Regions from separate parts of the Kitasatospora sp. NPDC058063 genome, predicted to be linked through region 1. Evidence: riboswitches for the same ligand, from Rfam matches in the RefSeq annotation. Region 1 holds a riboswitch; the other holds the start of a gene.

The links. A riboswitch is a leader RNA that binds a small molecule or an ion and turns the genes downstream of it on or off. The one in region 1 is predicted to bind glycine.
Region 2: another riboswitch for glycine. It lies ahead of gcvT (glycine cleavage system aminomethyltransferase GcvT); the one in region 1 lies ahead of gcvP (aminomethyl-transferring glycine dehydrogenase).

Annotation. Positions count from the first base shown of each region.
Region 1 covers NZ_JBHVSD010000003.1:13,974-17,379, reverse strand. Annotated here, with positions in the region: gene gcvP (aminomethyl-transferring glycine dehydrogenase) at 1-1,544, opposite strand, end outside; glycine riboswitch at 1,782-1,885, opposite strand; gene ACFVUY_RS06675 (PRC and DUF2382 domain-containing protein) at 2,112-3,362, shown strand.
Region 2 covers NZ_JBHVSD010000007.1:351,532-354,937, forward strand. Annotated here, with positions in the region: gene glyA (serine hydroxymethyltransferase) at 1-541, opposite strand, end outside; gene gcvH (glycine cleavage system protein GcvH) at 622-1,002, opposite strand; gene gcvT (glycine cleavage system aminomethyltransferase GcvT) at 1,103-2,224, opposite strand; glycine riboswitch at 2,453-2,554, opposite strand; gene ACFVUY_RS15105 (enhanced serine sensitivity protein SseB) at 2,813-3,406, shown strand, end outside.

The DNA of each region.
Region 1 (3,406 bases):
AGCGGGATCATGCCGCGGTCCAGCGCGTAGTCCCGGTCCGACAGGCGGCGCAGGTAGCGCAGCATGGCGGTCTCCGAGCGGTGGCTGTGGAAGACCGGGTGGGTCAGGTACTCGTCCTCGCGCAGCAGCGCGGCGGGCAGCGCGTCGGCGGCCTCGGGGACCTCGACCGGCTCGACGCCGAACGCGGCCCAGACGCCGGCCAGGTGCTCGCGGGTGGTGGTCTCGTCGGTGGAGACGGAGATCCGGTCCGCGCCGTCCTGGAACACGTTGATGCCGTTGGCACGGGCGGCAGCGGCGATCTCGGCGGCGCGGCCCGGGACGACGGCGGTGACGGTGTCGAAGAACTCGCCGTGCAGCAGCTCGACGCCGCCGGCCCGCAGGCCCTCGGCGAGGGCGGCGGCGTAGCGGTGGGTGCGCCGGGCGATGTCGGCCAGGCCGTCGGGGCCGTGGTAGACGGCGTACATCGAGGCCATCACGGCGAGCAGCACCTGGGCGGTGCAGATGTTGCTGGTGGCCTTCTCGCGGCGGATGTGCTGCTCGCGGGTCTGCAGCGCCAGGCGGTAGGCGCGGTTGCCGTCGACGTCGACGGAGACGCCGACCAGGCGGCCGGGCAGCGAGCGGGCGTACTCGGCGCGCACCGACAGGTAGCCGGCGTGCGGGCCGCCGAAGCCCATCGGTACGCCGAAGCGCTGCGAGGTGCCGCAGGCGATGTCGGCGCCCAGCGAGCCCGGGGACTTGAGCAGGGTCAGCGCGAGCAGGTCGGCGGCGACGGCGACGATCGCGCCCAGGCCGTGCGCCTGCTCGATCACCGGGGTGAGGTCGCGGACCACGCCGGTGGCACCCGGGTACTGGAGCAGCACGCCGAAGACGCCGCGCTCGGCGATCTCGGCCGGGATGCCCTCGGACAGGTCGGCGACGACGACCTCGACGCCGGTCGGCACGGCGCGGGTGTTGATCACCGCGACGGTCTGCGGCAGGGTCTCGGCGTCGACCAGGAAGACGCCGCCCTTGACCTTGGTGACGCGGCGGGCCAGCGCCATCGCCTCGGCGGCCGCGGTGCCCTCGTCCAGCAGGGAGGAGCCGGAGGTCGGCAGGCCGGTCAGGTCGGAGACCAGGGTCTGGAAGTTCAGCAGCGCCTCCAGGCGCCCCTGCGAGATCTCCGGCTGGTACGGGGTGTAGGCGGTGTACCAGGCCGGGTTCTCCATGACGTTGCGCAGGATCACCGGCGGGGTGAAGGTGCCGTAGTAGCCCAGGCCGATCATCGGCTGGAGCACCTGGTTGCGGCCGGCCAGCTCGCGCAGTTCGGCGAGGACCTGGGCCTCGGACCGGCCCGCGGGCAGGTCCAGGGCGGTGATGGAGCGGATCGCCTCGGGCACCGCGGTCCCGGCGAGCTCGTCCAGCGAGCCGTAGCCGACGGACGCCAGCATCTTCTCCTGCGCGGCGGCGTCGGGGCCGATGTGGCGGTTCTCGAAGGGGCTGGCCAGCTCAAGCTCGGTGAGGGTCGAGGCGCCGGTGGGGCGTCCCGCGTTCGGCTGGGCGTTCATGGTGGTCGAGGCCTCCTGGTCACGGACCGGCGGGGGTACGCACGCCGGCCGGCCCCACCGCTGCGGGCAGCGGACGAGCCTGGGCGCGCGGACCCAACAGGCCTCCCCCTCTGTCATCGGGACCTGAGAGCTTCACCCGCACGGAGCGCTGTGGGCGCTCCGCCGGCTTGCACCGTCGGTGAGGGTGGTGATCGCCGGCTTCCGTGCCGACGCTCCTGCCCTGCTTTCCAGAGTGACCTACCCCACACGGTACGGATGCCTGAGAGATTCCGGGGAGGAGTTGCTCCTTCGGCGCTCCGACCAGCGGTTTTCGTGATCGGAGACTCTCCCGAGCGGGCTCTGCGGTCGCCGCCCAGGGTACCAGCGGGAGGCCCCCCGATCACGGGTGTGTCTGGTCACTGGAGGTCTACGCGCGTCCCCCGGACGGTCCAGTGCCAACCCCGTACGGCGCACCCGGGGTCGCGCTCGTCCGATTCATGGCTTTTGGTGTGAAGTGGCGGACGGAATCGGGTGCTCCGGCCGCCTTCCTGCGGGAGTTCCGCAGGTTCAGCGCGCGGGAGGAAAGAAGTGCAGACGGACATCGACCCCCGGGACCTCATCGGCCACAAGGCCGTCGACCGCAACGGAGACAAGATCGGCACGGTCGACGAGGTCTACCTGGACGACGCCACCGGCCGGCCCGAGTGGGCCGCGGTCCGGACCGGCATCTTCGGCCGGGACGCCTTCGTCCCGCTGACCACGAGCGAGTTCGCCGGCGACGAGCTCCGGGTGCCGTACGACAAGTCGCTGGTGAAGGAGTCGCCGGACTTCGGCGTCGGCCAGCACCTGTCCCCCGCCCAGGAGCTCCAGCTCTACCGCTACTACGGGCTCGACACCCCGATGGACAGCCGCCCGAACGGCGAGAACGGGAGCCGGCCCAGGCAGCCCGACCTCGACTTCGGCACCACGGCGGCGGCCGCCGCCACGACGACCGCGGCGGCCCCGGCCAAGTCGCTCACCTTCCACACCCCCGAGCGGTCACCCGAGCGGTCGCCCGAGCACTCCCCCGAGCCCGCACCGGCCAGGACCCCCGCTGCCGCCGCCCCCGCTGCCGCCGACACCACCAGGACCGCCCCGGAGCCCGACATGCGGACCCTCAGCACCCCCGCGGCCCCCATGGCCCCCCCGCCGGCCGAGCCCGGCTTCGCCGCGCCCGCCGCCACCACCGCCTCCGCCGCCCCCGTCGTGGAGCCGAAGCCGCAGCCGCAGCCCGCCGCCACGCCCGCCCCGATGGCCACCACCACCGCGACCGTCACCGCGACCGCCGACGCCTCCTCGTCCGCCCCCAGCAGCCCGGTCGAGATCACCTGCCGGGAGGAGCGGCTGGAGATCACCACCGAGTGGCACACCCTCGGCACCGCGAAGCTGCGCAAGTACGTGACGACCGAACAGGTGGAGCGCCGCATCCCGGTGGTCCGCGAGCGCGTCCGGGTCGAGCGGACGCCGATCAGCGACGCCGAACGCGCCACGCTCACCGAGAAGGAGATCTCCGAGGCCGTCGAGGAGGTGACCCTCCGCGAGGAACGCGCGGTGGTGCGCAAGTACCTCGCCCCCGTCGAGCGGGTCCGCCTGATCGTCGAGCGGTACACGACCGAGGAGGTGGTCCGGGAGGAACTCCGCCGCGAGAACGTCGAGGTCCACGACGCCACCGCCGCCCGGCCCACCGCCTCGGCCACCCCCTCCCCTTCCTCCGCCCCGCCCTCCAGCGCGTCCCCTGACGCGGCCCGTGACACGACCCACGAGGCGCCCCGCCCGGCCGGCCTGCGGCCGCTCGTCTGACCGCGGGGGCAACGCCCCGCGACGAGGGCCCCGGACACCGTCCG
Region 2 (3,406 bases), on a different contig from region 1:
GGCGCGGGTAGGCCGACCAGCCGGCGATGATCAGCTTCGGCTGGTGCTCCTTGGCGAGGCGCTCGACCTCGGCCATGTCGACCTGGCCGGTCTTCTCGTCCACGTGGTACGCGGCCACGTTGTAGAGCTTGCCGGAGAAGTTGATCTTCATGCCGTGGGTCAGGTGACCGCCGTGGGCCAGGCTCAGGCCCAGGATGGTGTCACCCGGCTGGATCAGCGCGAACATCGCGGCGGCGTTGGCCTGCGCGCCGGAGTGCGGCTGGACGTTGGCGTGCTCGGCGCCGAACAGTGCCTTGATGCGGTCGATCGCGATCTGCTCGACCACGTCGACGTGCTCGCAGCCGCCGTAGTAGCGGCGGCCGGGGTAGCCCTCCGCGTACTTGTTGGTCAGCACCGAGCCCTGGGCCTCCATGACCGCCACCGGGGCGAAGTTCTCGGAGGCGATCATCTCCAGGGTGGTCTGCTGGCGGTGCAGCTCGGCGTCGACCGCGGCGGCGATCTCCGGGTCGAGGGCGTGCAGGGACTGGTTGAGAACCGTCATGGTGTGGTCTTCCCGGGAGGAGGAGGGAAAGGGGCCGGGGCGGGGCGGACCGCCGTGCGCGGCCCGTCCCGTCGGGTGGCTCAGCCCTGGGGGTTGATGAGCGCGTCGTACTCGTCGGCGCTGAGCAGCTCGTCGGTGGCCTCGACGCGCACCTTGAACAGCCAGGCGTTCCCGAACGGGTCCGCGTTCACGGAGGCCGGGTCGTCGATGACGTCCTGGTTGATCTCGGTGACCTCGCCGGTCACCGGGGAGTACAGGTCGCTGACCGACTTGGTGGACTCCAGCTCGCCACAGGTCTCGCCGGCGGTCACGGTGTCGCCGACCTCGGGCAGCTGCACGTAGACGATGTCACCGAGGGCGGTGGCGGCGTGCTCCGTGATGCCGACCGTGGAGACACCGTCCGCGGCCGCGGTCAGCCACTCGTGCTCCTTGGTGTACTGCAGGTGCTGGGGGTTGCTCATGGCGTCATTCTCCAGGATGGGAAGCGGGTACGACGAAGCGGGCCGCCGCGCGGACGGCCGCGACGTGCGCAAACGGAAAAACGGGGGCCGCGGCGACAGGTCAGCGGGCGCGCTTGTAGAACGGCAGCGCCACGACCTGGACGGGCTCGTGCTTGCCGCGCACGTCCACCGCGACGGTGCTGCCGGGGGCGGCGTGGGCGGCGTCGACGTAGGCCATCGCGATCGGCTTGCCCAGGGTCGGGGACGGCGAGCCGGAGGTGATCCGGCCGATCGGCTCGCCCTCGGTGGAGACCACGGTGTACTCGGCGCGCGGAACCCGCTTGCCCTCGGAGACCAGGCCGACCAGCACCTTCGGCGGGTTGGTCTCGGCCGCGGCGGCGGCCTGCTCCAGCGCCTTGCGGCCGATGAAGGCGCCCTCGTTGGTGGTCTTGTCGAAGCGGACGACCCGGCCCAGGCCGGCGTCGAACGGGGTGAGGTCGGTGGACAGCTCGTGCCCGTACAGCGGCATGCCGGCCTCCAGGCGCAGCGTGTCGCGGCAGGACAGGCCGCACGGGATCAGGCCGTGGCCCTCGCCCGCGGCGGTCAGCGCCTGCCAGACCGCCTCGGCGTCGGCCGGACGGCAGAAGATCTCGAAGCCGTCCTCACCGGTGTAGCCGGTGCGGGCGAGCAGCACGTCGCGGTCGGCCACCCGGGCCGGGAGGATCGCGTAGTACTTCAGGCCGGGCAGGTCGGCGTCGGTGGTCTTCGCCAGGATGCCGGTGGCCTCCGGGCCCTGGACGGCGATCAGCGCGTAGGTGTCGCGGTCGTCGGTGACGACGGCGTCGAAGCCCTTGGCACGGGCGATCAGCTCGTCGAGGACCAGCTGGGCGTTGGAGGCGTTGGCGACGACCAGGAAGGCGTCCTCGCGCAGGCGGTAGACGATCAGGTCGTCCAGGATGCCGCCGTCCTCGGCGCAGATCATGGTGTAGCGGGCGCGCAGCACGCCCAGCGCGGAGACGAAGCCGACCAGCGCGTGGTCCAGCATCTCGCCCGCCTGCGGGCCGGTGACGGTGATCTCGCCCATGTGCGAGAGGTCGAACAGACCGGCCTGGGTGCGGACCGCGAGGTGCTCCTCGCGCTCGCTGCCGTAGCGCAGCGGCATGTCCCAGCCGGCGAAGTCGGTCATGGTCGCGCCGAGGGCGCGGTGCAGCGCGTCGAGCGCGGTCAGGCGGAGGGACGACATGGCCAGGAACTCCTCGGTCGGGGCACTCAGGGGTGCACGCGCCGGACCGGACCCGCTGGGGGCCGACCCTGCGCGCGGGCATGCGGCGGCGTGGGTCTCCCCATCTGTCGTCGAACCTGAGAGCTTCACCGCCCGCCGCCCGCAGCTGTTTCCAGCTTGGGGGACAGCATGACGGCTTGCACCGTGGGTGGGCGCACGACAGGGCCGGGCGCCGCTTTCCAGATGTGCCTAACCCGTGCGGTAGGGGTGCCTGAGAGATTCCGGGGAGGACTTGCTCCTTCGGCGCCGGCTGTGCCTGAACGGCACTCCGGGCTCTCCCGCGCGGGTTCGAGCGGCCGGTATGGAGTTGTGGGGGCCCGCGGCGCATGCCGTCGGACGGGCACATCATGGCACGTCCGGGACGGAGAGGGGAGAGGGGACCCGGTCACACCGCGCGGCATCCGGACGCGGGCCCGGGACGGCACCCGGGACCGGGGCCCGCGGGGCACCCGAACACGAGCCCTAAAGGGGAGGGCCCGGGGGCCCTAGACTGCTGCGCGTCGGCGCAGCAGAGGGCGGCCGAGCGGCAGAGGGCGGGATCGGCGGCGCATGGGGTACCCGGTGGAGCAGCAGCAGGGGTGGGGCGGACCGCAGGAGGCGCCGGCGGGCGGTTCCTGGCCGGCCAACGAGCTGGAGCAGGTGCTGACCGCGGCCCTGGGCGACCCGGGCGCGACGCCGCGGGTGATCGAGGTGCTGGCGCGCAGCCAGGTGTGGGTGCCGCTGCCGGCCGGGGCCGATCCGCAGGGGCAGGCACTGGACCTGCCGACCGTCGAGCTGGGCGGCGACCCGTACGTGCCGGTGTTCTCCTCGCAGGAGGTGTTCCTCCAGCAGGCGCCGGGGATGGCCTTCGCGGTGGCGCCGGTGTGGGAGTTCGCCCGCGGGCTGCCGCTGGGCGTGGGCATCGCGGTGAACCCCGACGCGGCCGTGGGCATCCCGGTGCCGCCGCAGGGGGTCGCCGAGCTGCGGCGCGGTCCGCGCGGGGACCGCTGGGAGGCCGCCGACGACGCCGCGGCGCCGACCGGCGGCCGGGTGGCGCTGCGCGAGCCGGTGCCGGGCGAGGACCCGGAGCACTTCCTGGCCGCCTGCCGGGGCGAACTGTCGGCGCTGCCGGGAGTGTTGACCGCCCGCAGGGCGCTGGCCAGC